Regions from separate parts of the Lagierella sp. ICN-221743 genome, predicted to be linked through region 1. Evidence: predicted binding sites of a transcription regulator. Region 1 holds the regulator's gene; the other holds the start of a gene.
The links. Region 1 encodes HrcA, which represses chaperone genes, less so after heat shock. Its sites were predicted from a motif close to ATTAGCACTCNATANTATNGAGTGCTAAT; they were not measured.
Positions count from the first base shown of each region.

Region 2: the regulator HrcA is predicted to act here: its motif matches at 3,313-3,341, upstream of WKS98_RS04175 (co-chaperone GroES).

Region 1 is NZ_JBBKBD010000002.1:25,221-40,821, reverse strand. It holds gene eno (phosphopyruvate hydratase) at 1-789, shown strand, start outside; gene WKS98_RS01255 (DNA internalization-related competence protein ComEC/Rec2) at 883-3,252, shown strand; gene holA (DNA polymerase III subunit delta) at 3,231-4,217, shown strand; gene rpsT (30S ribosomal protein S20) at 4,272-4,535, opposite strand; gene lepA (translation elongation factor 4) at 4,857-6,668, shown strand; gene hemW (radical SAM family heme chaperone HemW) at 6,652-7,809, shown strand; gene hrcA (heat-inducible transcriptional repressor HrcA) at 7,913-8,917, shown strand; gene grpE (nucleotide exchange factor GrpE) at 8,930-9,472, shown strand; gene dnaK (molecular chaperone DnaK) at 9,487-11,313, shown strand; gene dnaJ (molecular chaperone DnaJ) at 11,452-12,585, shown strand; gene prmA (50S ribosomal protein L11 methyltransferase) at 12,582-13,505, shown strand; gene WKS98_RS01205 (RsmE family RNA methyltransferase) at 13,498-14,223, shown strand; gene mtaB (tRNA (N(6)-L-threonylcarbamoyladenosine(37)-C(2))-methylthiotransferase MtaB) at 14,227-15,531, shown strand; gene WKS98_RS01195 (histidine triad nucleotide-binding protein) at 15,543-15,601, shown strand, end outside.
Region 2 is NZ_JBBKBD010000006.1:2,305-17,905, forward strand. It holds gene ade (adenine deaminase) at 1-1,092, opposite strand, end outside; tRNA gene WKS98_RS04165 (tRNA-Trp) at 1,169-1,244, opposite strand; gene groL (chaperonin GroEL) at 1,376-3,004, opposite strand; gene WKS98_RS04175 (co-chaperone GroES) at 3,016-3,294, opposite strand; gene WKS98_RS04180 (hypothetical protein) at 3,538-3,909, opposite strand; gene trhA (PAQR family membrane homeostasis protein TrhA) at 4,069-4,716, shown strand; gene ligA (NAD-dependent DNA ligase LigA) at 4,771-6,747, opposite strand; gene WKS98_RS04195 (ATP-dependent helicase) at 6,740-8,953, opposite strand; gene ald (alanine dehydrogenase) at 9,081-10,190, opposite strand; gene WKS98_RS04205 (undecaprenyl-diphosphate phosphatase) at 10,356-11,177, opposite strand; gene WKS98_RS04210 (DUF4230 domain-containing protein) at 11,284-11,886, shown strand; gene WKS98_RS04215 (GntR family transcriptional regulator) at 11,975-12,316, shown strand; gene WKS98_RS04220 (PH domain-containing protein) at 12,313-13,644, shown strand; gene WKS98_RS04225 (peptidoglycan D,D-transpeptidase FtsI family protein) at 13,671-15,098, opposite strand; gene WKS98_RS04230 (FtsW/RodA/SpoVE family cell cycle protein) at 15,086-15,601, opposite strand, start outside.

The DNA of each region.
Region 1 (15,601 bases):
ATGATAATGCCTGTGGGTGCAGATACATTTAAAGAAGCAATAAGAATGGGTGCAGAAATTTTCCATTCACTTAAGAATGTATTAAAGGGCAAAGGACTAAATACAGCAGTTGGTGATGAAGGAGGCTTTGCTCCAAATCTTAACTCAAATGAAGAAGCTCTTGAAACAATAGTAGAAGCTATTAAAGAAGCAGGATATAGACCAAAAGAAGATGTTGTTTTAGCTCTAGACGTTGCATCAACAGAAATGTTTGAAGATGGAAAGTACAACTTTAAAGGTGAAGGAGTAGTTAGAACTACTGATGAACTTATTTCATACTATGAAATGTTAGTTGAAAAATATCCTATAATCTCTATTGAAGATGGTCTTGCAGAAGACGATTGGGATGGTTGGGCAAAACTTACAGAAAAACTTGGAAAGAAAATTCAATTAGTGGGAGACGATCTATTTGTAACTAATGTTGAAAGACTTAAAAAGGGAATTGAAATGAATGTTTCAAATTCTATACTTATTAAGTTAAATCAAATTGGTACAATCACAGAAACACTAGATGCTATAGAACTTGCAAAGAGACATGGATTTACTTGTGTTATCTCTCACAGATCTGGAGAAACAGAGGACACTACAATTGCAGACCTTGCGGTAGCAGTTAATAGTGGACAAATTAAAACAGGTTCAGCTTCAAGAACAGATAGAATAGCAAAATACAATCAATTATTAAGAATTGAAGACTATCTAGAAGATGAAGCTATTTTCGAAGGCATAGATGCATTCTATAACTTAAGATAATATAAATAATTGGCTCTATTTTATAGGGCCAATTTTTTTAATATTCCAAAATTTATTATATAATTGAATTGATATAATATTTTGGAGTAGAAAATGAAGAAATATAATTCGGTAATCATACTTGCAATAGTCATAGCAACAATGTTTTTTGGATATTTTTTTGAAATCAATAAATTATTATATATATCAGCCTTTGCCATTAGCATCGGTTTATTTTTGTTTTCGAATAAAAATTTAATATACATATCCCTTGGAATAATTTTGGGAGTACTTTGTTTATATAGACATGATAATTTGCAAAATAATTTTAATTATGCCTTAGATAATAGATTCTTTTATATTGATGGTGTAGTTACAAAATCGATTGAAAAAGAAGATTTTACAACACTTTATATAAAAGATGTTTTATTAGATGGAAATAAAAAAGGCCCTAACATATATGCTTATTATAATGGTGATTACAATTTTAAAATAGGAGATAAAGTTAAGTTTAGCACAAAGTTATACATACCAAAAAATAAAAAAATTCCAGGTAGATTTAACTTTTATAATTATTTAATGGCCAAAGATCTATTTTCCTATAGTTATGCAAATAATATTTCAAAGAAAGGCGTTTCTGAAAAACATTTATTGAAGTTGCAGAGAAGTTTTGACGAACTTATTAAGTCTAGAGTTTCTAACTTTAATGAAAATCTTTCTAATTTTTTATATTCTGCTTCAACAGGGAGAAATATAATAAATTTGGAGATAAAAGATGAATATAGAGACTTAGGAATTTCACATATTCTTGCTATTAGTGGATTTCACATTATGATTATCTACTCTAGCATCATGTTTTGTTTGGGACTATTAAGTATTGATATGAAGATTAGAAAAATATTATCTGTTACTTTTGTAGGCTTTTATTGCCTACTTATAGATTTTCCTTTTTCATCACTGAGAGCATTTCTATTTTTACTTATTAGTGTAATATCATATTTAGCAATGATGCCAGAAGATAGAAAGAAAACAATTGCTATTTCAGCGCTTATAATAATATTGATTTATCCTACTTCAATTTTTGATATAGGATTTCAATTTTCATTCCTTGCAGTTACTGCTATGGAGATTATATATCCAATAATAAAAAACAAAAATGAAAAAGATAGTTCAATCACAAATTTGGTTTATTTAATCGTTTCGGTAAACATATTAATATTTCCACTGCAATTATATTATTTTAAAAGTTTTTCATACTTTATTTTCCTTGGAAATTTATTTGTAGTTCCTACTTTAACAATAGTTTTATACTTGTTTATTCCGTATATTCTACTGGCAAGAATACCTTTATTGGGAAGTACAATAAAGGTATTAATTAATCTTACATTTAAAATTTCCGAATATGTAATGAAGGGGCTTACTCCTAACAATGGATTCAGTAAAATTGAAGTAAGCCTTAACATGGAAAATGTATTGCTCTATTTTTGTGTTTTAGCTGTGATTTTAATAGTACACTACAATAGGTATCAATATGAAAAGCTGTTAAAGCAAAATACAAAAATATTCTTATTACTTTTTACCTGTACTTTTGTTTTTAATATACTTTTAAACACTACAAGGCCAATAGCAACACTTACAATGATTGACATAGGACAGGGGGATTGTTTTTTACTAAGATATAAAGACGAATATTACTTAGTGGACACTGGAGGAAAAATTAAAGAAGGAGATAACTCAGAAATAGTTTTCGATAATTTATCCTATACAAAAGTAAAAGAATTAAATGGAATATTTTTATCCCATCTTGATAAAGATCATATTGGCAATATTGGTTTCATAATGGAAAAATATCCTACCACACCTGTGTATTCCCACATAGGCAGTACCGAATATCTTTATAATGACTTTATTAAAAAAGACTTTAAGTCCATTGAATTAAAAAAAGGTAATATACTAAAGAAAGAAGATTTAAATATAAAAGTTTTAAACTCATCTAATGATAGGGAAGAAAATGACAACTCTTTAGTACTTTTAATGCATATAAAGGATGCTAAAATCCTATTTACAGGGGATATTACAGCAGAAATTGAAGAAAACTTGCTCGATGAAGATATTAATGTGGATATTTTAAAAATTGCTCACCATGGATCTAAATATTCATACTCTGAAGAGTTTTATAAAAAAACAAACCCTAAGATTGCGCTTATTTCAGTTGGTGAGTACAATTCTTATAACCACCCAGATGTAAATATTATAAAGTACTTAAATGATAACAAAATTAAGACATTTAGAACAGATATTTTAGGCAATTGTTATATAGATTTCTACGAAAATTATATGAAAAGTTATGATTCAACAAAATATGTTAAAGAAAAAATTTTTTCAGTAGACAAAAAGCTAAGTCTTATTTACTATATGCTAATGTTATATTTTTGTAGAAAAATATTAGTGGAAGAAGAGAGGTGTTTAAAATTAAAAATATAATTTTAATATATGGCAGCGAAAGCTTTTTAATAGAAAAGCATTCTCAAGATATTATAGATAAATTAGTAGATAAAAGTTTTTATGATTTTAACGTTTCAAAATTTGATTTTGAAGATATTGATATGGAAAAACTTTATAATAGTTTACAGACTTTGCCTCTAATGAGTGATAATAAAGTTGTAATAATTGAGAATATGCCCTTAGATAAAGGAGCAATTTCTAAATATAAAACCATTTTTGAAGATCTAGCTAATATAATTACCAATGTACCACCTTCAACCTATTTAATAATAAATTCATCTACTGAGAAATTATTTAACGGTAAGTTTTTAAAAAAATTTAAAGAAGTTGGAGATATAAAGGTAGTTAATAAACTAAATAGACCTGAGTTAATGAAATATATATCGACCTATTTAGGAGTTAAACAATCGGACAATGTTAAACTAATTAATTATATTGTGGACAATAGCGGATATTTGATTGCTGAGTTGAAGATGACATTGCTCGATTTAAACAACGAGCTAGATAAAATAAAAAATTTAGATTTAAATGCTTCGGACAAAGATATTGTAGATACATTAACTAAAATTTCTGATTATAACATCTTTAACTTAACTGATAGCATTTTGGAAAAATCACTAAAAAAATCCTTATTGATTTATAATACATTAATGGATGATAATGCTGATGCTTTTAGAATATTTTATATGATTCTAAGGACTATTAGAAATATCCTAATAATAAAAGAGTGTAGACGTAGGGGAATGAATAATATTCAAATAACAAAAAAGTATTCCATATCAAATTTCGAACTTAAAAAGATAGAAAGATTTATAAATATTTGGACCTACAAGGACTTAAAAGAATCCATTAATATTTCATATGATTTAGAGGTAGGGCTAAAATCTAAACCTATTAAACCAAAAACACAGGTTGAAAGCTATATACTCAATCTATGTTCCTAACAAAATAGACATTAAATAAGAGATAATGAAACCATTATCTCTTTACTAAATGTATTATTTTGAAACATTTAATTTTTTTGCTAATCTACTTACTTGTCTTGAAGCTGTATTCTTGTGTATGATATTTTTTGCAGTTGCTTTCTTCAATTTTTTATCAATCAATCTTAATAATTTTTTTGCTTCATCAAAATTTTCGTCAGTTATAGCTTTTTCAAACTTCTTAATATAAGTTTTGATTTCTGACTTTCTAGATTTGTTTTCAAGAGTTTGTCTCTTAGTAACTTCAATTCTTTTAATAGCTGATTTTATATTTGCCATCGTTTCACCTCCTGCACATAACATTGTTATTATAATATAGCAAATGGTAAAAATCAAGATAATTATTATTTAAACTTCAAGATATAGTTCATATTTTTAATTTTTTTGTCTTTTTTGTAGCATTTTCGCGTGAAAATTTAAATATTTTAAAAATTTTTGTGAATTTAAAACTATAAATAAAATTGCTAAGTGAAATTAGTTGTCTATGTTTAAAGTGTGTTATAATGTTCTTGATTTCAAAGATTATGATAAAATGTATTTAATTTAGAGAAATTACTTTTACACAAAATAAAAGTAATTTAAATAGAGATGAGGTATTAAATGGATATAAAAAAATCTAATATCAGAAACTTTTGTATTATTGCGCATATTGACCATGGAAAGTCAACTTTAGCTGATAGATTAATAGAAAACACAGGCACCCTATCAAAGAGAGAAATGGAAGAGCAGGTTCTAGATAGTATGGATCTTGAAAGGGAAAGAGGTATAACTATTAAATTAAAAGCTATTAAATTAAAATATAGAGCAGAAGATGGGGAAGATTATATTTTAAACTTAATAGACACGCCGGGCCATGTGGACTTTTCATATGAGGTATCAAGAAGTCTTGCTGCTTGTGAAGGAGCAGTTTTAATAGTTGATGCAAGTCAAGGGGTGGAAGCACAAACCCTTGCCAATGTTTATCTTGCACTGGACCAAGACTTAGAGATTCTTCCTGTAATAAATAAAATTGATTTACCTTCCGCAGATATTGATTTTGCAAAGAGAGAGATTGAAGATATCATTGGCCTTGATACCGAAGGTGTTCCACAAATCTCTGCTAAGGAAGGAACAAATATAGACCAAGTTCTAGAAGATATTGTAAATAATGTTCCAGCACCAATTGGTGACGACAATGAGCCTTTAAAGGCACTTATTTTTGATTCATACTACGATTCATATAAAGGGGTAGTATCATATGTAAGAGTTTTTGATGGGGTTATTAAACCTGGAATGGATATTAAGATGATGTCTACAGGTAAGACATTTGAAGTTACTGAAGTTGGTTATACTGCAGGAGGACCAGTTTCAGTTAAAGAGCTTAGAGCAGGAGATGTAGGTTTTGTAGTTGCATCTATTAAAAATGTTAGAGACTCTAAAGTTGGGGACACAATTACTTCAGCAGAGAATCCTACAAAGGATCCACTACCTGGTTATAAAGATGTAACTCCTATGGTATACTGCGGAATTTATCCTGCAGAAGGCGAAGAATATAATGCAATAAGAGAAGCTTTAGAAAAATTACAAGTAAATGATGCTTCATTAGTTTTTGAACCTGAAACATCACAAGCTTTGGGTTTTGGTTTTAGATGTGGTTTCTTAGGACTTCTTCATATGGAGATAATTCAAGAGAGACTGGATAGGGAATTTGATTTAAATATCATAGCTACAGCACCTTCAGTTATTTATAATGTAATGACTAAGGCTGGAGAAATGCTTACAATACAAAACCCTTCTAACTTACCTGACCCTTCAGAGATTGAATACATGGAGGAACCTATCGTCGATGCAAACATAATGGCTCCAACAGATTATGTAGGCGCTATTATGGAAATATGCCAAAACAAGAGGGGAACTTTTGTAAATATGGAATATCTTGACGAGAAAAGAGTGAACATAAACTATATAATGCCTCTAAATGAAGTTATATACGACTTTTTTGACGCGTTAAAGTCAAAGACAAGGGGTTATGCTTCACTTGACTACGAATTTAAAGGATATCAACAATCTAATCTTGATAAACTTGATATTTTAATTAATGGAGAATTAGTAGATGCATTTTCATTAATTGTTCATAGAGATAAAGCCTATGAAAGAGCAAGAGTTATAGTTGAAAAGCTTAAGGATGAAATTCCAAGACATCAATTTGCAGTTCCTATTCAAGCGTCCATTGGATCAAAAATTATTGCAAGGGAAACTGTAAGGGCGCTTAGAAAAGACGTTCTGGCAAAATGCTATGGTGGAGATATTTCAAGAAAGAGAAAACTACTTGAAAAGCAAAAAGAAGGAAAGAAGAGAATGAGACAAATTGGATCTGTTGAAGTTCCTCAAAATGCCTTCCTTGCAGTATTAAAATATGACGAAGACAAATAATTTAGCAAAAAAAGCTGGACTATATATCCATATTCCATTTTGTGCGTCGAAATGTTATTACTGTGACTTTTCTACCATGCCATACCAAGATAAGAGAATTGATGAATATTTCCTGTATCTTTTTGAGGAAATAAATTATTCATACGAGAACTGGAAAGACTTTGAATTTGATACAATCTTCTTAGGTGGAGGTACACCTAATTACGTTCCAAGCGAAAAGATTATTCAGTTGGATAAATTAATAAAATCTAGATTTAATATTTCTGAAGACATAGAGTACACCATAGAATGTAATCCCGAATATCTTGAAAAAAATAAAGTAGAAGATTATCTAAACTGTGGAATAAATAGGTTCTCAGTAGGGGTACAGACATTTAACGACTCTATTTTAAAAAAGTTAGGCAGACTTCATACAGGCGAAATTGCCTATAAAAATATAATGAAGCTTAAATCTTTTGGAGTTAAAAATATAAGTTTAGATTTTATTATGGGACTTCCTGGGCAAAAAGAAGATAGTCTATTAAACGATTTAAATATAATTAAAGAGTTAGATGTAAACCACATTTCTTATTATGACCTTATAATTGAAGATAATACTAGATTTAATTTTGAATATAAAAAAGGAAATTTAAATCTACCAAGTGAATATGTAAATAGAAAATACTATCATGAAGTTATTAATTTTTTGAAACACATTGGTATTTTTCAATATGAAATATCAAATTTTTCTAAACCAGGCTATGAATCAAAACATAATTTAAAATATTGGCATACTATGCCATATGCGGCCTTTGGATTAGGAGCAAGTGGTTATAATGGCGGTATAAGGTATACCAATCATCATAGATATAAAGATTATATAAACTCAATTAAACAAAAAGTTGTTCCCACTGAGATTATAGACAATCTAAGTAAGGAAGATAGACTTTTTGAAAAGATTATAATGAATATGAGACTTATAGAAGGTGTATCTACAAAAAAATTATTAGAAGAGTTTGGATATGACATATGGAAAGACAACTCAGAGCTAATAAAAAGTTATGAAAAAAACAATTTGATAAAAGTTTTTGATGATAGAATAGCCTTTACAGATTATGGTTTTGACATATCTAATAAATTTTTTAAAGATCTTTTGATTTAATGTTGACAAAAGATCTTTTTTGTTTTATCATAATATTAGCACTTGAGGTTAGTGAGTGCTAATCGAGAAAGGATTTGATTTTATGAACTATTCCGACATTGATATGCGCAAGAAACATATTATGGAATTTATCATAAATGAATATTTGGAAAGTTGCACGCCTGTAGGATCAAGAACTATTTCAAAAAATTCTGATTTAGGAGTATCTGCTGCAACTATAAGAAATGAAATGAGTGATTTAGAAGAGTTAGGCTTTTTAGAAAAGGCTCACTCATCTTCTGGTAGAATTCCTTCTGAATTAGCTTATAGATATTTTGCGAATGAAGTATTGAATGAGTTTAATGCGCAAAAGTCAAATGATAAGACAAGCTCATTAACACTTAGAAGTGAAAGATCGGGTATTAAAGGAGAGAGTGCCCTTAATTTAGCTTGTGACATACTTTCAGAGTCCACTAACTCGGTAGTTATTTCTTCATTAGAAAGATTTAATCAGCCAAGAATTAAAAAACTTGAAATTATTAATATAACGTCTAAGACTTACGTAATTGTTTTTGTATTGGATAACTTAGAAGTTTCAAGTAAAGTTTTTAATGTGGAATTTGAAATTAGCAACTCAGATTTGAAGAAAATAAATTTTTTGTTAAATAAAATTCTAAGTATTAATACCCAAGATGAGTTGATTGCTGAAGAACTTGACGAGATTGTAAGTTCTGCTTTAAATAGAGATTTAATACAATATTTTCTTTATTTTATAAACAAAGAGTATAGAGGGATAAATGATATTAAGACAAAGGTAACTGGTTTAACAAAAGTTTTGGAGATGCCAGAATATAATGATTTATATCAATTAAAATCTTTTTTGAACTTACTTAACGATGAAAAACAAGTAAAGAAAATACTAAATAAAAAATTGAATAATCATATTGAAGTTTTCGTTGGAGAGGAGGTTGGGCTTGAAGAGCTATCAAAGAACAGCCTCGTACTTACTGAATTGATATTAGACAATGCATATAAGATTAAATTAGGAGTGTTATCTCCTATGAGATCTGATTATAAAAAAAATATTTCAAGTTTGTACAATATTTCATGGAAACTGATAAGTTTATAAAGGAGGTATTCTATGGAGTCTAAAGAGAAAGATTATAAAGATGAAGTCAATATTGAAGATGTGATTGACGAGCAAGTTGACAATTTAGAACAAGAAGAGATTATAGACGCTGAACTGACATCTGAAATTGAATTACTTAAAGATGCTAATACAAGTTTAAGTTCATCATTGGCTCGTCTACAGGCAGATTTTTCAAATTATAAAAAAAGGATTGAAAAAGAAAAATCAATGTCGGTTAAACTAGCTAATGAAGATTTGATTATGAAACTTCTACCAGTTATAGATGATTTAGAAAGAGCATATAATCACATGGAATCTTCAGAATATTCTGAAGGAATAAATATAATAATTAAAAATTTTAAAGAAGTTTTGAAAAAAGAAGGGCTTGAAGAAATAGAGTCAGATAATAAACCATTTGATCATAATTTTCATCAAGCAATTCTAATGGAAGAAAATGAAGACGTAGAGTCAGGTAATATTATTGAAACTTTCCAAAAAGGATATGTTTTAAATGGAAAAGTAATTAGACCAAGCATGGTCAAAGTTTCTGAATAATTAGGAGGTATATTATGTCAAAAATAATTGGAATCGACTTAGGTACAACAAACTCAGCTGTAGCCGTTATGGAAGGTGGATCAGCTAGTATAATCACAAATGTAGAAGGTAATAGAACAACACCATCTGTAGTTGCTTTTACAAAAGATGGAGAAAGATTAGTTGGTGAAACCGCAAAGAGACAAGCTATAACAAATCCTAGCAGAACTATTTCATCAATTAAGACTCATATGGGTTCAGATTATAAAGTTGAAATAGATGGAAAGGATTTAAACCCTGAAGATATTTCTGCAATGATACTTCAAAAGTTAAAAGCGGATGCTGAACACTTTTTAGGTGAAAAGATTACTGAAGCAGTTATTACAGTTCCTGCATACTTTACAGATAGCCAAAGACAAGCAACAAAAGACGCTGGACAAATTGCAGGTTTAAATGTAAGAAGAATTATAAACGAACCAACAGCAGCAGCTTTAGCTTATGGACTTGACAAAGATCATGACCAACACAAAATAATGGTTTATGACCTTGGTGGTGGAACATTTGACGTTTCAATTCTTGAAGTAGGTGACGGAGTATTTGAAGTTCTATCTACAAGAGGTAATAACAAGCTAGGTGGAGATGACTTTGACAATGCTGTTATCGATTATTTAGCAGAAGAATTTAAGAAGGAAAACGGAATTGACCTAAGACAAGATCCAACTTCTCTTCAAAGACTTAAAGATGCAGCTGAAAAGGCAAAGAAAGAGCTATCAACAACTCTATCTTCAAATATAAACTTACCATTTATAACTGCTGTTAACGGAGTTCCTGCTCACCTAAATATGGACTTAAGCAGATCTAAATTTGAAGAGTTAACTGAACATTTAGTTGAAAAGACTGTTGATCCTGTTAAACAAGCTTTAAAGGACGCTGGATTGCAAGCGTCAGACATTGAATCAGTATTGCTTGTAGGTGGTTCTACAAGAATCCCAGCAGTTCAAGAATCAGTAAAGAAATTAATAGGTAGGGATCCTCAAAAGGATATTAACCCTGACGAATGCGTTGCCATGGGTGCTGCAATTCAAGGTGGAGTATTAAGTGGAGAAGTAAAAGACTTACTATTACTTGATGTTACACCACTATCATTAGGTATTGAAACACTTGGTGGAGTTACAACTAAGTTAATAGAAAGAAATACTACAATTCCTACTAAGAAGAGTCAAGTATTTACAACTGCAGCAGATGGACAAACTAATGTTGAAGTAGTAGTTCTTCAAGGCGAAAGAGAAATGGCCGCTGATAACACATTATTAGGCAAGTTCACATTAGCTGACATACCTGCAGCTCCAAGGGGAGTACCTCAAATTGAAGTAACTTTTGATATCGACGCAAATGGTATAGTAAATGTTACTGCAAAGGACTTAGGATCAGGTAAAGAACAAAAGATGACTATTTCATCTTCAACTAAATTATCAGACGAAGAAATAAAACAAAAGGTTGATGATGCAGCTAAGTATGCCGAAGAAGACAAGAAGAAAAAAGAATTAATTGAAAATAGAAATAATGCAGAATCTGTAATCTATCAAACAGAAAAGACAATGAAGGATTTAGGAGATAAAGTAAGTGCAGATGAAAAATCAGCAATTGAAGAAAAGATAAAAGAACTAAAGGATACTTTAACTTCCGAAAATGCTGAAGAAATTAAATCTAAAACTGAAAATCTTACTCAAGAACTTTACAAGATTTCAGAAAAACTATATGCACAAAGTGCAGATGCAAATGCAGGAGAAGCTCAAGGCAATAACGATGATGTAGTTGATGCAGATTACGAAGTTGTAGATGAGGACGAAGAAGACAAATAATAATATTAAATAGGGACGGAGTTTTCCTCTGTCCCTATTTTCTTTTTAAACTATATTATGATAAGATAATTAGAGAATTTTTGAGTTATTAAATCTTTTAAATGAAGATTTAATATTTTATTATGGAGGTAATTTTAAATGAGAAACCCTTATGAGGTTTTAGGTGTTGACAAGGACTTTACGAAGGATGAGTTGAAGAAGAAATATAGACAACTTGCAAAAAAATATCATCCAGATTTAAATCCAGACAACGAAGATGCAAAGGAAAAATTACAAGAGATAAATGAAGCATATGCTATTTTGTCTGATGATGAAAATAGAAGAAAATATGATATGTATGGTGAAGCTGCATTTAATGGAGCTGGTGGTGGCTTTGGCGATATAAACTTTGACCTTTCAGATATATTCGGAGATATATTTGGAGATATTTTTTCAGGAGGATTTTCGTCTAGTAAAAGAACTAACTATCCTCAAAAAGGCGAAGACTTACAAACTGTTGTTACTTTAGATTTTAACGAAGCTGCCTTTGGAGCAAAAAAAGAAATTTCATTTAGAAGGACTGAAAGCTGTCCTAAATGTGACGGAACAGGAGCAAAAAAGGGAAGTAAAGTTAAAGTGTGTTCTAAATGCCATGGAACAGGTGAAGTAAGATATCAACAGCAATCTCCTTTTGGAACATTTGTAAGAACTAGCGTTTGTGATGAATGCCATGGAACAGGTGAAGTAATAGAAGAGAAATGTCCAACTTGTAAGGGAAAGAAAAAAGTAAGTAAGACAAAGACCATAAATATAGATATCCCTGCAGGAGTTGATAATGACTCCGTAATTAATTTAAGAGGAGAAGGTAATGTTGGCCATAATGGCGGTCCTTCAGGGGACCTATATGTAATCATCAAGGTTAAAGAGCATGAACTTTTTGAAAGAAGAGGCTATGACCTATATTTCAAAATGCCAATAAGTTTCTCACAAGCAGCCCTTGGGGCAGAAATAGAAATCCCTTTAATAGATGGAATTGAAAAATATACTATCCCTGAAGGAACTCAAACAGGAACAGTATTTAAATTAAAAAATGAAGGTATTCAAAAATTAAATAACAAAGATGGCAAAAGAGGGGATTTATATTTTGAAGTTGTTGTTATTACCCCTAAAAATTTAAATAGTAGACAAAAAGAGCTATTAAAAGAGCTAGCAGATCATTCAGACATAGATTTAAAACATCATAAAGATAAAAAAACTTTATTCGATAGAATCAAGGAGAAGTTTGAAATATGAAATGGATAAATTTTAGCCTTAAATCTCCATATGAATACGAAGATTTAATTTATAATTACCTATATGAAAATGAAGTATACTCTTTTGAAGTAGTGGATGATAGAACAGTTGATGAAGTTGAAGAAACTAAACCCTATTGGGTAGAGATAGATAATGATTTAAGAATTGGAGAAGAATTGTTATTTATCAAATTTAATCTAGAAGATAATGAAAAAAATTTAAATAGAATTTTAAATCTTATTGAGAACTTAAAGAGCCTTTCATCTGAAATAGAAACTGATTATAAAAGAGAGTGCGAGGATTATGACTGGACTGTGGAATGGAAAAAGTTTTTTAAGCCCCTTGAAGTGGGAGAAAAATTTGTAATTGTTCCAAGCTGGGAAGAGTATAAAGCTGATACAGATAAAATAATTCTTGAAATAGACCCTGGAATGGCTTTTGGAACAGGAGGCCATGAAACCACTGCCATTTGCTTAGAACTTCTAGAAAAAATAAATTTACAAGACAAAGAAATTGCAGATGTTGGAACCGGTTCTGGTATACTTGCTATTGCCTGTGCAAAACTTGGTGCAAAGAATGTATTGGGCCTTGACATTGATCCATTATCTATAAAGACAGCAAGAGAAAATGTAGAAATTAATAACTGTGCAGATAAGATAGAAGTTATGGAAAGTGATTTACTAAACACGTCAAAGGATAATTATGATTTAATTATTGCAAATATTCTTCCAGATGTAATAATAAACTTGATTCCAGATGCTTATGAGAAATTAAACCATGGTGGATTGATGTTAGTTTCAGGAATTATAATTGAAAAGAAAGATTTGGTTATTGACGAATTAAAGAAGCAAGGTTTTAATATCGTTAAAGATTTAGATATGGGAGAATGGACTGGAATTATAGGTAAAAAAGATGTTTAGATTTTTCATAGATGAGTCAAATATTATTGATGATAATTTTATAGAAATAGTTGAAAAAGAAGATTTTCACCATGGAAAAAACGTACTGAGACTTAAAGTAGGAGAAAAATTAGAGCTAATATCAGAAGCAAATAAATATATAACTGAAATTACAGAAATAAAAATCGACTCTATTTTGACTAAGGTATTAGAAAAAACTGAATTAAAAAATAAAGATGTTTCTATAAAATTATATCAAGGAATGCCCAAGTCGGATAAATTCGAATTAATCATACAGAAATCTGTGGAACTTGGAGTGGATGAAATTATTCCATTTGAATCAGAAAGAACAATAGTTAAGTTTAAATCGAAAAGTTATGATAAAAAACAAGAAAGATATGAAAAAATCATAAAAGCCGCAGCTATGCAGTCAAAGAGAAATAGTATACCAAAAATAGATTATCCAATAAAGTTAAATGAAATAGAACTTGAAGATGAAGAACTTGGTATTTTAGCATATGAAGAATCTGGCTTTCCTATTAGAGAGGTTTTAAAAAATTCAAAAATTTACAATACAATTTCAATTGTAATTGGACCTGAAGGCGGTTTTTCTAAAAAAGAAGTGGATGAATTAATTTCAAAAGGATTTAATTCTATTTCACTTGGAGATAGAATTTTAAGAACAGAAACTGCGTCATTAAACTTACTATCTATAATAGGCTATGAATTAGAAAGGTAAAGGATGAAAAAAGTAAGCTTTTTAACACTGGGATGTAAAGTAAATCAATATGAAACTGAAGCTATGACGGAACTTTTTACAAGTAGGGGATATGAAGTTGTTCCCCATGGTGAATATAGTGACATCTTTGTTATAAACACATGTACCGTTACAAACCAAAGCGACAGAAAATCTAGGCAAGCCATAGGAAAGGTAAAAAAACTGAATGAGGATGCAATCATAGCCATGGTTGGATGCTATGTTCAGATTAAGCCCGAAGAAGTTTCCGAAATCGATGGTGTTGATGTTGTACTTGGCACAAACAATAAATCACAAATAGTAGATGCCTGTGAAAGAGCCCTTACAGAAAAAAGAGTGATAAGTGTTATTGATGAAATAAAAAATGACAAAGATTTTGAAGAACTCGAAATCTATAATCAGTCTGAAATGACAAGAGCCTACATTAAAATTCAAGAAGGCTGTAATCAATATTGCTCATATTGCATTATTCCATATGCAAGAGGACCTGTAAGATCAAGAAATCTAAATTCAATAATAAAAGAAGCTGAAAGACTTGCAGCAAGAGGATATAAAGAAATTATACTTACTGGTATTCATGTTGCGTCATATGGCATTGACTTTGAAGAGGATATTTCGTTAATTGATGTTATAGAAGAAATCAGCAAAGTAGAAGGTATTAAAAGAATAAGATTAAGTTCTGTAGAACCAAGACTTATAACAGAAGAATTCTTAAGTAGAGCAAAGGAAACAGGAAAGTTTTGTGATCACTTCCATCTATCTCTTCAAAATGGATCTAATAAGATTTTAAAACTTATGAATAGAAAATATACCACAGAAGAATACGCAGAAAAAGTAAAACTTATAAGGAAGTTTTATCCCTATGCAGGTATAACTACCGATATAATCGTAGGTTTTCCAGAAGAGACAGAAGAAGATTTTGAAATGACCTGTAACTTTGTAAGAAAAATAGGATTTTCAAAAGTTCATATTTTTAAATACTCACCTAGAGAAGGTACTAGGGCGGCTAAGATGAAAAATCAAATAGCTGGAGACGTTAAAAAATATAGAAGTACAAAATTATCCGAAGTTTGCCAAGAGGTTTCAAATGAATATTTAAATGGCTTAATGGGAAAAACTTTTGAAGTTCTATTTGAATCTAAATCTGACTTCAATGGATATATTTCAGGATATGCCACAAATTATACTAGAATAAATATTTTGGAAGATGATAATATGATTAACGAAATTCTTAATATCAAATATAAAAATGTACAAAATGGTGAAGTATTTGGTATAATTGAAATATAGGAGGTGAAATAATGGATTGTATTTTTTGTAAAATAGCAAATAAAGAAATTGAATCAGCTATTATTTATGA
Region 2 (15,601 bases), on a different contig from region 1:
TTCCATATTAGCTTTTTCTACTTTGGATAAGTGCTTCCCATTTTTAGAAACTTTTTTACCTTCTATAAAGGTCATGGTGTTTTTAAAGTTTTTTAAATCTTCAAAAACTGATAGGTCTGCTCTTCTTCCCGGTGCAATGGCTCCTCTGTCATTAAAGCCATAGCAAACAGCCGCATTTATAGTTGCGATTTGTATTGCCATTATTGGATCTATACCATGCTTTACTGCTATTCTTAAATGATTGTCTATGTGACCATCTTTTAATATTGTTTCTGGTTGTCTGTCGTCTGAACAGAACATACATCTTTGGTAATTCTTTTCATCTACAACATCTATTAGCCTTTCTAAATCATGACATGCTGAGCCATGACGAAGTTGTATATACATGCCCTTAGATATTTTTTCTTTCATCTCTTCCTCTGTCATACATTCATGGTCTGTGGAAATTCCTGCGCCAATGTATGCATTTAGTTCTGCTCCTCTAAGTCCCGGACAGTGACCATCGATTATTTTATTTTCTTTCTTTGCAAGATTTATTTTCTTTAGACATTCATCATCTCCATATATAACTCCCGGGAAGTTCATAAACTCTCCTAGACCAATTACTTCTTCCATGTGCATGTGTTCATGCATGTCATCGGCGTTTACAATTGCACCTGCGTTTTCAAAGGGCGTTGCAGGTACACATGATGGCAACACATACTTTATATCAAGCTCGGTTTTCTTTGAAGCTTCAATCATATAGTCTAGGCCATCTAGTCCTTTAACATTTACAATTTCGTGAGGGTCTGCAACTATGGTTGTAGTTCCAAAGTTCACAAGTAGAGAGCCTAGTTCCTCTGGTGTTAGGTAGGAGGACTCTATATGTATATGTCCATCAATAAGTCCTGGAGCTACGAACTTTCCTTTTAAATCAATTTCTTCCTCTCCCTCGTAATCGCCAAAGCCGACAATTACTCCTTCATGAATTGCCAAGTCTTCTTCTATAACACTTCTTGAAAACACATCTATGATTTTCCCGTTTTTTAAAACTAAATTAGCTTTTTTTCTTTTCATGGCTACATCAATAAATTCTTTATTTGCATTAAACATAATTTCCTCCTAAAGAGCTTTCTATATGAACATTATACCAGTTTTGGGCATAAAAAAAACGACCCAAAGGTCGTCTTGGCAGGGACAGGAGGATTTGAACCCCCGACATTTGGTTTTGGAGACCAACGCTCTACCAGCTGAACTATGCCCCTACATAACAAATTAGATTATACTAAAACAAGAAAACATTGTCAAATCTTTTTAAGCGTATATCTTTATTGTTTTTTTGATTAAAAAAATAGCACGTGAGATTTTCCCACATGCTATTTATTATCTATTTATTTTAGAATCCCATTCCGCCTGGCATTGCTGGTGGCATTGGAGGAGCTGGTTCTTCTTTTTCTATTTCTGCTACTGCAGCTTCTGTTGTCAATAACATTGCAGCTACTGATGCAGCGTTTTGAAGTGCTGATCTTGTAACTTTTGCAGGGTCAACAATTCCCGCTTCAATCATGTTTACATATTTTTCGTTGTAAGCGTCAAAGCCGATTCCCTTTTCTTCAGCCTTTACCTTTTCAACTATTACTGATCCTTCAAGGCCAGCGTTCTTAGCAATTTGTTTAACAGGTTCTTCAAGAGCTTTTAATATGATGTTAACTCCTGTTTTTTCGTCTCCTTCTGTTTCTTCAAGAAGGGCTTCAATCTTGTCAAGAACGTTAACATAAGCAGTTCCACCACCCGCTACTATACCTTCTTCTACAGCAGCTCTTGTAGCAGCTAGAGCGTCTTCAAGTCTTAGCTTTCTTTCCTTTAATTCAGTTTCAGTTGCAGCACCAACTTGGATTACTGCTACACCACCTGCAAGTCTTGCAAGTCTTTCTTGAAGTTTGTCTCTATCAAAATCTGATTCTGCATTTTCTAATTGCTTTTTAATTATATGAACTCTTTCTTCAATAGCTTCTTTACTTCCTGCTCCGTCAACGATAACAGTATTGTCTTTAGATACATTAACTTTTTTTGCAGTTCCTAAATCGTTAATTGTTACAGATGGTAATTCTATTCCAACATCATCAGAAATCATGTTAGCTCCAGTAAGGATTGCTACGTCTTTTAACATTTCTTTTCTTCTGTCTCCAAATCCTGGTGCCTTAACAGCTACAACATTGAAAGTTCCTCTAAGTTTGTTGATTACAAGAGTTGAAAGAGCTTCTCCTTCTACATCTTCTGCAACTATGAATAGAGGTTTTCCTGACTTAACAACTTGTTCAAGTACAGGTAATATGTCTTGAATGTTTGAAATCTTTTTGTCAGTTACAAGTACATATGGATCTTCAAGATGAGCTTCCATCTTTTCAGTATCTGTCATCATGTAAGGTGATAGATATCCTCTTCCAAATTGCATACCTTCAACAACATCTAAAGTTGTTCCCATAGTGTTTGATTCTTCTACAGTTATAACTCCGTCTTTGCCAACTTTTTCCATTGCTTCAGCAATCATTTGTCCAACATGTTCGTCAGCTGCAGAAATTGCACCAACTTGCGCTATTGCTGATGAAGTTTCTACTGGCATTGCAATATTTTTTATTTCTTCTACAGCAACGTCAACAGCCTTCTTAATACCTTTTTGCATAATCATTGGGTTTGCTCCAGCTGCAAGGTTCTTAACACCTTCTCTAATTATTGCTTGAGCAAGTAGTGTTGCAGTTGTTGTACCATCCCCCGCGATATCGTTTGTCTTAGTTGCAACTTCTCTTACAAGTTGTGCACCCATGTTTTCGAATCTATTTTCTAATTCGATTTCTCTAGCGATTGTAACACCATCATTTGTTATAAGTGGTGATCCAAATTTTTTATCTAATACAACATTTCTTCCCTTAGGTCCTAAAGTAACCTTAACTGTGTCGGAAAGTTTGTTAACTCCATTTATTAAACCATCTCTTGCATCTACTGCAAATTTAACTTCTTTAGCCATGTTTCCTCCTTTTATCCTTCAACGATTGCAAGTACGTCTTCAAGTTTTACAATAATGTATTCTTCGCTTTCTAACTTAACTTCTGTTCCTGCATACTTTGAGTAAATAACCTTTGTTCCAACTTCTATATTTAAATTATCTTTTCCTGATAATTCGTTGGATATAGCAACCACTTCTGCAACTTGTGGCTCTTCTTGTGCTGAGCTTGGTAATACAATACCTGAAGCAGTTTTTTCTTCTACTTCCAACATTTTTACTACAATTCTTTCTCCTATTGGTTTCAGATTCATAATACCCTCCTATTTATTTTTATCACTCTACGACCTAGAGTGCTAATAACTACATTCTTATGATAATACATTTTTAAAAATATTGCAAGCTAATTTAAATCTTTTTACTTTTCTATTCTATACTGTCTTCAATAAAAAAGAAAGGCTTTTCCTATTTGCAATTTTATAAATTTTTTTCTTAAAATAAAAGGCCCATGCTACTAGTGTATGCGCCCTTTACCTGCGTAAAAAAATTTTATTCAATTACAACATTAGGCTTCCGAAGCTAAAAATCATAACATATCTCTTTAGAATTTCAAGCAGAGAGTTTGAATAGCCAATCATTACTGCAATAAAAATTATATGTGGTATAGCCAAGAGTATACATGTGGTCACAACCAAAAAGTTTTTTCTAACGAATAGAAGTCCAACTACAACTAACCAAGCCCAAAGGCAAAATGGTATAAAGAAAGTCATATCTGCAAGGAAGTCTAATCTTTTATTAAACACGCTGCCGTCTAGCTTTCCATTGACGGTGGTAATTATAACTCCCACCGCAAAGATTAACACAGAAACTGCTGTTACTATATAAAATATTTTTCTTGAGTCCATTTCTTTTTTCTCTTTTTTACTCATTTTGCACCTTCTATAAATTTATTTTATTATTTTTTCTAGCTCATCCTTTTTACAATTTTTATACCCAATTTTTACTTATACATAATACCTTTGCCTTTTTAATTTTACTTTGTGATATAATGAGTTAAATTAAAATTGAAATTTAAGAAAGGAATAGCCATGAAAATTAAACATGAAGTGTCAAAATTTAAATTAGAACTGTTAAACTCTTTAAGTCATGGAATAGGCGTTATTATAGGCATAGTTTTTTTACTTTTGCTTTTAATACCAAGTGTAGCTCAGAAAGATACGAATAAGATTGTCGCATTTTCCATTTATGCATCTGGCTTCATATTTTTATTTTTATCATCAACTATATATCACTCTCTTAGTCTTACTAAGGCGAAGGAATATTTAAGAATTTTAGACCACTCTGCTATATTTATTTTTATTGCTTGTTCATATCTTCCGATAATTTTATTAGTTTTAAAAGGAAATTTAAGAATTATTTTTCTTGTAATAATCACACTACTTGCTTTAGCTGGAGTTATTTATAAGATTTTTTCCTTTAGGACTTATGATAAACATAAAAAGTTTTCCACTTTTTTATATATTTTAATGGGCTGGATTGCAATATTTCTTATTAAGCCAATTGTAGAAAATGTTTCTATTAGCTTTTTCACCCTTATACTAATTGGCGGTGTAATTTATAGCTTAGGTACCTATTTTTATAAGAAAAAGTCAACCTATTCCCATTTTATTTGGCATATTTTTGTTCTTATTGCAGCAATAGTTCAGTTTTTTGCCATATACTTATTCTTGCTTTAAAATTTAATACCTATATTAAAATACCCCAGTTATTTTAACTGGGGTTTGATGTTTTTATTTTCCTAAAATTTTTTCTAGCTCATCTTTTTCAACAATTCTTATGCCCAGTTCCTTCGCCTTGTCGAACTTAGAACCAGGTTTTTCTCCTACCACAACCATGTCGGTGTTTTTGGATACGGATGAAGAAGTCTTTGCTCCCATGGATTTAAATATGTCTTCAAGTTCTTTTCTTGAATAATCCTCAAAGGAGCCTGTAATAACAACACGCATGTCGCTAAACTTTTGTTCAACATCTTTTTTATTATCTTCTACTATAATTTTAACGCCTTCATCAAGTAGTTTGTCCAGGCCTTCCACTACCTTTTCATCGTGGAAGAACTCTTCTATGGCGTCGGCGGTTATGCCACCAATGTCTGGAACTTCCACAAGCTCCTGGGCAGTCGCTTCTCGAAGATTTTCAAATGTTTTAAATCTATTTGCCAAGTCCTCTGCAGTTTTTATTCCCACATTTGGTATACCTATGGCGTAGATAAAGTTTTTAAGCCCTACACTTTTACTATTTTCAATCGCCTTTAAAAGATTGTTTACCTTTTTATCTTTAAATCCCGGAAGTTTATATAGATCCTGTGCAGTTAGTGAATATATTTGAGATATTTCGTGTACCTTTAGTATTTCAAGCATCTTTTCAATGGTCTTTTCACTAAGTCCATCTATATTCATGGCGTCTCTTGATGCAAAGTGAACTAACCTTGAAACAAGTTGTGGTTCACAGTTCATGGAGTTTGGACAGAAATAGTGTACTCCATCTCTAATTAGTGGTGTGTGACAGAAAGGACAGTCCCCTGGCATAACTATTTCTTTTGAATCTTCATAGTCCTCAATCTTTCCAAGGATTTCTGGGATTACATCGTTTGACCTTCTGATTAACACTCTTGAATTTATCTTAACTTGTTTTCTTTCGATGTCGTCCATATTGTTTAAAGTGGCACGACTAACTAATACATCGCCTATTTCAACAGGGTCTAGCAGCGCCGTTGGTGTAACCTTACCAGACCTTCCAACATTCCATTCAACTTCTCTGACGATGGTGCTGTACTCTTCTGGCTCAAACTTATACGCAATGGCCCATCTTGGAAATTTATTTGTGTATCCAAGAACTTCCCTCGTCTTCATGTCGTTTATCTTTATAACTGCACCGTCGGTTAGTACATCAATCTCTTTTCTATATTCTTTTATATAGGAAAGAATTTCTTCCAATTCCTGCAAGGTCTTGGCTTTTTTTAAAAACGGATGCACTTTAAAGCGATTGTCCTTTAAAAACTGCATCATCTCTTCTTGACTTGTAAACTCTTTTCCTTCAATATAGCCAACATTATAAAAGTAAGCGGTTAGATTCCTCTTCTTTGTCTCCTTTGGGTCCAGGTTTCTCAAGGCCCCCGCCGCTGCATTTCTTGCGTTTTTAAGGGCAGGAGTATACATCTCATTATATTTTCTTAGTGCAGATAGTGGCATTAGTCCTTCTCCCTGCACTTCGATTCTACCCTTATATGGAATTGTTAACGGAATTGATGGAATAGTTTTTACTTGGGCCAAAATGTCTTCCCCAACAACACCATTTCCTCTGGTGGCAGCCATAACAAGCCTTCCTTCGTCATAGGTTAGGTTTATTGTAAGGCCGTCAAATTTAAGTTCTACTAAAAATAATAATTCTAATACTTTTTCGTTAGAGGCCTTTACAAGTCTTTCTGCCCTCTTTTCCCACTCACGAATTTTTTCAATGTTCTGCGCCTTATCTAAACTGTATAGAGGCGCCAAGTGGGTATGTTTTACAAAGCCCTCTAAAAGCTCTCCACCAACTCTTTGTGTTGGCGACTCAGGTAATATAATTCCCGTTTCATGTTCCAGCTTTACCAGTTCATCATATAATTTATCGTATTCACCATCAGATACTATGGGCTCGTCAAGAGTGTAGTAGTGATAGTTGTAGTCGTTTAATTGTTTTACTAATTCTTCAATTCTCTTTTTACTCATTTAATAACTCCAATGGTGCCATGCTCTTGTTAAGCTTTTTAATGCCCTTTTTATCAAAGGCTATTACAAGCTCATCCCCTCCACTTTTTTCAGTGATTGTTATAATTGTTCCCACACCAAAGCTCTTATGCTTTACCTTGTAGCCAAGCTTTAGATCGACCCCTTCCAAGGTTTTTTTATTTGGATCAGGTTTTTTCACAAAGCTTTCCCTTAAGTCCTTTGCCATGGTCTGTGCTGACGTTGCAAAGGTCTCTCTAAAGTTGTCGGTGTATTGATATGACTTTGGCTTTTGAACTTCAAGGCAGTCTCCCATCTCTTCAATAAAGCGAGATGGCTTATGCATCATAAACTTTCCAAAAACCCTTCTGCTGCTACATGAAGTTAAATATAATTTTTCTTCCGCTCTAGTTAGTGCCACATAGCAAAGCCTTCTCTCCTCTTCCAGTCCGTCGTCTTCTACAATAGTTCTTTCTGAAGGGAAAAGTCCTTCTTCCATTCCAGTTAGAAAAACAATTTTATATTCCAGTCCCTTTGCCGCATGTATGGTCATAAGGCTAACTCCCGTCTTTGACTCATCGGTCTTGTCCACATCAGAAAGTAGAGTCACCGTTGCAAGGTAGTCTTCAAGGGATGGCTCCTCTGCAGTTTTTTCATAATCCGAAATCGCCGATACAAATGAAGAAATATTTTCTATTCTCGTTCTGTCTTCCCTTAGGTTTGACTCCTCTAGCATCTTTAAATAGCCTGTCTTTTCTAGTACATGGTTTACAAAATCAGTTACCGATAGACTGTCTTTCTCTTTTTTTATATTTTCCATCATATATATAAACTCTTGAAGCTTTGCCTTGGTACGTCCAGTTATTCCTTCAATGGCAGTTTCAGAAAGGATTCTATATATGGATGAGTTCTTTTCTAGAGCAATGTCGGACAGTTTGTTTATGGTAGTATCCCCAATGCCCCTCTTAGGTATATTGATAATTCTCTTTAATGCCACATCATCATCGGGGTTAACAAATATCTTTAAGTATGCAACAAGGTCCTTTATCTCCTTACGGTCGTAGAACTTCAGTCCACCAACAACCCTATAGTTGATGCCTTCACGCATAAGCATCTCCTCAAAGGCCCGGGACTGGGCGTTGGTTCTATAGAGAATTGCCATGTCTTCAAACTTGTAGTCGTCGTTTCGAAGTTGTTCGATGTAATTTGTAACTATCATGGCCTCTTCCATATCCGAGTCTACTTCTTTATAGACAACCCTGTCACCTTTTTTATTGTCGGTCCAAAGATTTTTTTCCTTTCTCTCAAAGTTATTTCTTATAATCCTATTGGCTGTATCTAAGATATTTTTTGTTGATCTATAATTTTGTTCCAGCAAAATTACCTTGGCATTTTCAAAGTCCTTTTCGAAGTTTAAAATATTACTTATGTCAGCACCTCTCCATCCATAGATGGATTGGTCGCCATCGCCAACGGCGCAAATATTTCCATATCCCTTTGAAAAGTATTTTATTAATTCATATTGCGGCTTATTTGTATCTTGATATTCGTCCACAAATACATATTTAAATTTATTTTCGTACTTTTGTCTTATAGAGTCATGCTCTCTAAACAGTTCCAAGGTCTTTAGTATTAAGTCGTCAAAGTCCAAAGAATTGTATAATTTTTTCTTTCTCTCGTACTCTTCAAAAATTTCTCCAAATACTTTATAGGTTGGATGGTATCCATAGATGTCATTAATGTAATTTACACCTTCCCCAATATTTTTCGCAGAAGAAATTGCATTTAAACACGCAGACACAGGAAAGTCCTTTGCACCTATGCCCTTGTCTCTAAGTATCTCTTTGATTAATGACTGTTGATCCGCCCTGTCATATATGGTGAAGTTGTTTGTGTATCCCAGTGCCGTTATTTCAGCACGAAGAATCCTTACACAAATGGAGTGAAAGGTTCCAATCCACATGCTTGAAACATCTTCTCCAAGTAAGTTTTCAACTCTGTCCTTCATCTCCCCAGCTGCCTTGTTGGTGAAGGTAAATGCAAGCACTTCCCACCTTCGTGCTAGTCCTTCGTTTAATATGTGGGCGATTCTCGTGGTTAAAACCCTTGTCTTTCCACTGCCTGCGCCGGCAAGAATCAAAAGTGGCCCCTGGGTTGTTAACACCGCTTCTCTCTGTCTGTCATTAAGTCCTTTAAGTAATTCGTTCATTTATTTCTCCTATCAAAAAAGGTCTAAATATAAATATTAAAGACCTGTTAGCTATTTCAAAATTTATTCCATTCCCTTATTCATTATAACATAGCAAAATAAAAAAGAGCCCATAGGCTCTCATTATCTATAAATTTAATTCGCAAAGTTCGTGCTTAGTATCTTTTGCCACTGATTTAATAACAACCTTGCCATCATATGTGTTTATTCCAGATCTTAATTCAGGAAAGTTTTCAATTGCACCCTTAAGACCATATTCACCAATTGCCTTTGCATATACTGTTGTTGCATTTGAAAGTGCATATGTGGAAGTCATGGCAACTGCCCCTGGTATATTTGCTACAGCATAAAATGTTACACCATACTCTTTGAAAACTGGATGGCTATGACTTGTTGGGCGTCCCTTTGTTATATCAGTTGAACCACCTTGGTCAATGGCAACGTCAACCACAACGGAACCTTCCTTCATCTTCTTAACGCTGTCCACCTTAACAAGTTGTGGGGCACGTCCCCCTGGTATTAACACAGTTGATATAACCAGGTCTGCTGAACTAACGGCTTCGTCGATATTTATTGGATTTGAATAAAGTGTTTCAATTTTATCTGGAAAGATGTTGTGAAGTCTTGTAAGAGCATCCACATTTACATCCAAAACCGTAACCCTTGCACCCATACCAACTGCTATTCTAGTTGCACCTGTACCAACTGTACCGGCACCAACTATAACCACATTGGCAGGCCTTACTCCAGGCACTCCCTGTAGAAGGATTCCCCTGCCACCTTCAGGCTTTGTTAAATATCTGGCTCCTTCTTGCACCGCCATTCTGCCGGCGATTTCAGACATAGGTTGAAGTAGCGGAAGTTTATTTCCCTTTTGTACAGTTTCAAAACCAATTGCAGTTACTTTATGTTTTATTAATTCATCCACAAGCTCTTCGTTACCTGCCAAGTGAAGGTAGGCATATAAAATAAGGCCTTCTCTTAAATATTTATACTCTTCTCTAAGGGGCTCCTTAACTTTGTAAATCATATCTGCCCTCTCCCAAACCTCTTTGGCAGAATCTATAATATGCGCTCCCGCGTCTTCATATTCTTTATCGCTAATTCCAGAGCCCAGTCCCGCTCCAGTTTCGATTAACACTTCTATTCCATGTTTAACAAGGTCACTAACCGCTGCTGGAACAGCCGCAACCCTAGACTCTTGGTCCTTTAATTCCTTAGGTATTCCTATTATCATAATTTTTCCTTCACTTTCTTTATAAATTTTTATACGTCAACACAATCTAAATTTCTTCGTTTTATCTTGAATAATAATATTATAAAATGGATTAATTTTCATGTCAATTTATAAATTTAAACTGCTAAAATTTTTTCGTAAATAAAAAAGGAGCCGCTGCCCCTTCTATTTTAAAAAAGTAAAATATAAAATTACAATTATCCCAAGTGCTATTCTATACCAACCAAACACCTTGAAGTCATGCCTCTTTACATATGAAAGTAAGAACTTTATTGTAAGTATGGACACGACAAAGGAAACTATGGAAGATACTAGAAGTATCATTAGCTCAAAGGATGTAAATGCAAATCCAAACTTAAGTAGTTTCAAAAAGCTTGCACCAAACATAACCGGGATTGCCAAGTAAAAAGTAAACTCTGCGGCAACGGTTCTTGATAGTCCAAGGAGAATACCTCCAAGTATTGTAGAGCCTGATCTTGAAACCCCTGGAAATATTCCGGCAAATAGTTGAAACACACCAATGTAAAATGCAATTTTATAACTAATGCTCTTCACGTCATTAATCTTAGGAACTTTTTCTTTATTTCTGTTTTCAACAATTATAAATAGTATACCAACTATTATAAGCGCAAGTGCAATGGGTATTGGTTTATGAAACATTTCTTCAAACACATCATCAAAGGGAATGATTAAAACAGCAGGAATGCATGCAATAATAATTTTCCCCCAAAGGCTAAACTTTTCTCTATTTGCAACAACCTTTCCATTTCTTTTTTCAAATGGGAAGATGTCGTTCCAAAATAGTACTACAACTGCTAAAATTGCCCCTAGTTGGATTACAATTTTAAACATGGACATAAACTCGTCGCTTACATTAAGTCTTATTAATTCATCTACTAAAATAATATGGCCTGTTGAAGATATGGGAAGCCATTCAGTAATCCCTTCAACAATTCCAAGTATAATCGCTTTTAAAATTTCTATCATAATTCACCTCGACTATTCAATTATACAAAAAAATAAGCCACATAATCAAATCTTACTTGATTTTTTCACATCTTTATCATACATTATAATAAAACAAGGAGGTATTATGAAGACAAAAAATAAAAAGTTTTTATTTGTGAAAATAATTGTTCTTTTGGTTTTAGGATGCGCTCTGTTCTTTGCTGGAATGTTAAAGACGAAGAAGGAAATGACTCCAGAGATGACCACCGAACTAATTAACAATAGACTGGAAGAAGCAAAAGAATTAACTACGTTGAAATATTACTATACAAACATGGGACAGTTTGAAAATCAAAACGACTTCTATGGTTGGAAGATTCCATTTACAACAAAGAGTTTTATAGTTTCATATGACGGTGTAATTCATGCCGGTGTAAATTTAGAAAAGGCAGTGGTAGGCTTTGGCAATAATAGAATTGATATTCAAATTCCTAGTTCCACAATACTTTCCCACGAGATAAAGGAAGAGTCACTAAAGGTTTTTTTAGAAAAAGATACAATATTTAATCCTATAAAGATTGAAGACTATAACGACTTTTCAAAGGATCAAAAAAAAGTTGTGGAAGAAAAGGCAATTAAAAATGGTCTTTTAACTGAAGCAAATGAAAAGGCTGAAAAGACAATTAAGGAACTACTTAAACTTGATGACCTTTTTAAAGATTACGAAATAAAAATTTATTTTAAGTAAAAATATGCTCCAAATTATTTTGGAGTTGTTTTTTTGCATTACTTGTATTATAATAATTAATACAGATAAGACAGAGGAAGGAGAGCATATGATTTTAAAAATTGATATGGCAAGTGAAATTCCAATCTACCAGCAGGTGCGAGACGAAATCGTATCTTTAATAGGCATGGGTGAACTTAATCCGGGAGATGAACTTCCTGCAGTTAGGTCCCTTGCAGCAGATCTTGGAATAAATCCAATGACAATTCAAAAGTCCTACAACATTTTAAAAAATGAAGGCTTTATCGAAATTCACAGACGAGTTGGCGCTATGGTTTCAAGCTTGGACAATTTAAAACAAGAAGAATTTGAAAAGAACTTAGAAAAACTTTTACTGGAAGGCAAGGCTCGTGGGTACAATATGGAAGAACTAGTTAGGAGGGTGCTATGATATTTAATTTAATCCTAGTGGGATGTTTAGTTTTAATACTTTTTTTAATGAAGTTTCAAATAAAATATATTACAAGTTACAAAAACGGATATATTTTATCCACATCCATCCCCTACGACCTAATCGATGATGAAAGAGTAAGTGAAATTACTGAAGAATTAAAAAGAGAAAGCTCATTAATATTTAAAATATTTCTTCCAATAGCACTCTTGGTATTTTTTGCAGAGACAGAATTAATTAAAATGCTTTTATTCGTTTTTGGGATTATTATTTACGCCATTTTAATAAATATCTTCATCTACAGGGCAATGAAGGAGCTTAGGGAGTACAAAAAACTTAAGAGAGTACATTCAAGTGTAAAGTACGCCGACTTAAAGGCAAATGTGGAAATAAAAAAGAATATGCCAAGTAAATTCATGCACCTACTTCCAATGATATTACTTTTGCCAGGACTTTTCTTTTTAGACTTCGACATAAAAACTTCCACCATGATGCTAATTACGGGAGCGCTTATAAACCTAAGTCTAATTTACTTTGCCATGGCAATAGAAAAATCCCCAAATATAATTTATTCAGAAGACACAGAGGAAAATGTAAGGCTAAATATAAAAAATAAGGGCAAGTTTAGTAAAACGATACTTATCTTTACTTCATTTCTATCTGTATTGACTTTGCTAGCAACTATTATTTCTTACAAAAATCCATATGCATATTGGCCATTTATAATTTATGTAATCGCCATAACTTTTGGAATGCTTGCCATTGTCATTAGTCAGTACAAAATTTCTAAGGGCGACGTAAACTTAAATGTGGATGAAGTGGACTACTACGATATCTTTGGATATAAAAACAAAGATGATCCTAGAATTTTTGTCCCATCAAAGATGTCTCCTGGCAATATGGACTTAAACAGAGGAAGACCGGTAGGTAAGGCAATTTTTTATGGAAGTTTAATCATTGGAGTGGTTCTACTAGCATCACTACCTTACTTCCTGTCACCATCAAATTATAATTACAATGTGGGAAGAGATAAAATATCAATTTCTGCAAAGATGTACAATGATGAAATAAAATATAAGGACATCAAAGAAATACAATTATTGGATGAATTTCCACAAGGTAATGTTGTAAGGACAAATGGCACCTCATTGGAAAGCCAAAGTTATGGATCCTTTTCAGTAAAGGGAATTGGAAATGTAAGGCTATATTATTACAACAACAGCAAAAAAGTTATCTTTATTAAGGCGGATAAGAATTATATTTTCAATGAAAAGACCGACAAGGATACGGAAAAATTATATAAAGAAATAAAAAATGAAATTAAATAGCGAAGGCTCATAGAGTCTTCGCTTATTTATTCTCCAAGTCCAAGATTTAATGCCTTTCTTATGGTTTCTCTTGCTATTGGCCCAGCGGATTCGTCTCCACCGGTTCCACTGTCTTCCAATACAACTGCAACGGCAATGGTCGGATTTTTCGCCGGCGCTGTTGCAATAAACCATGCGTTTGTAGACTTCTTATCTTTTATTTCTGCAGTACCTGACTTACCTGCAACTGTAACTGCTCTCAAGCCCGCCTCCGAGCCGTCTCTTACTACTGCAACCATATCTTTTAAGATTTCATTTGCAATTTTAGGTGTGGTTACCTTTGATAGTATTTCAGGATTTTTCTTAAACTCAACTTCTCCTTCAGGGTTAGTTACCTTGTCCACTATATAAGGTTTCATCATAACACCATTGTTTGCTATGGCAGACATAACCATGGCCATATTAAGGGGAGTAACCAATGTGTCCCCCTGTCCAAAGGAAGTGGTTGCAATATTTGCAGCGTCTATCCCATCATAGTATCCATTAATGGACTTTGTAGTTGGTAGGTCGAATGGAATTTTTTCTCCAATGAAGTATCTCTTACTTACATCTTGAAGTATCTTTCCACCAACTTCTGAACCGAGCTTACTAAAGTAAACATTTGATGATTTTACTAAAGCTTTTTTCAAATCGGTTCTTCCATTTACCATTCCATTAATATTACTTACTTTGTATCCACCAATCTTAATTGAACCTTCGTCCTCTATTTCCATACTCTCAACTTTATCTTGATTTTCCAAAATACCTGTGGCTGTTACAACCTTAAATATGGAACCCGGTGTGTAAAGCCCTTGGGTAGCTCTGTTAAGAAGCCTTGCGTCCTTTTCATTATTTATAATATCTTCCCAGTCCGCTGTAATTGTGTTTGGGTCGAATGTTGGGAAGGAAGCCATGGCATAGATTTCTCCAGTCTTTGGATTCATGGCAACAATGGACCCCTTATGCTCTTTCAAAAGCTTCATGGTATAGCTTTGAAGTTCTGAGTTTGTGGTTAGTGTCAAGTTATTACCATCTTTTTGATTTTCTACAAGCTTCTTTAAGTCAGATAGCGGTGTATTCTCTTTTATGTTTAGAAGTGTCTTTGCATATGATTTTTCCAGTCCAGCTGTTCCATAGTTCTTAGAGTTGAATCCAGTAATTGGCGAGTAGATTGAACCGTATAAAAACTTTCTAAAGTTATTGTTGTTACTGTCTGTTTGAGTTTCTACCAATACATTTCCTTCAGAGTCATAAATAGTTCCCCTCTTGACTTTGTTTTCATCAACCCAATGCCTTCTGTTGTACTGAGCGTACTCCCCGGTGGCAATATCCTTTGCCTTTGCAATTTGGAAGTAGGTCATGTATAACACCAATGCTAAAAACAATCCTAAAAACATGGTCAGCACAACTATTATCTTTTTATTTATTCTTTCCATTCTTCCACCATCTTATCTTTTATATCCGATGAACAGTATTGTAATATTCCTAGACAGATAAATGAAGTTACCATGGAGCTACCACCATAACTTACAAATGGAATTGTAATACCTGTCATTGGAATTAGTTTTAATACTCCACCTATCATAAATACTGCTTGGAAGGCAAACATTATTGAAATGCCCAGGGCCACGTATTTAAAAAACAGATTATTTTGTTCCATGGATATTTTAAAACCTCTATACACAAGTATCATAAATAGCATTATAATACCCATGCCTGTAAACACTCCCATCTCTTCTACAATTGCAGGGAAGATAAAGTCAGAGCTTGCAACTGGTATTAAATCAGGACGACCAAGTCTAAGTCCCGTACCAAAGAAACCTCCCGATGCAAGAGCAAATAGTGATTGTACTATTTGGTATCCCTTGTCTTGCACGGACTTCCATGGATCAAGCCATATATCAAATCTAACTCTTATATGGGAGAACATTAGGTAGGC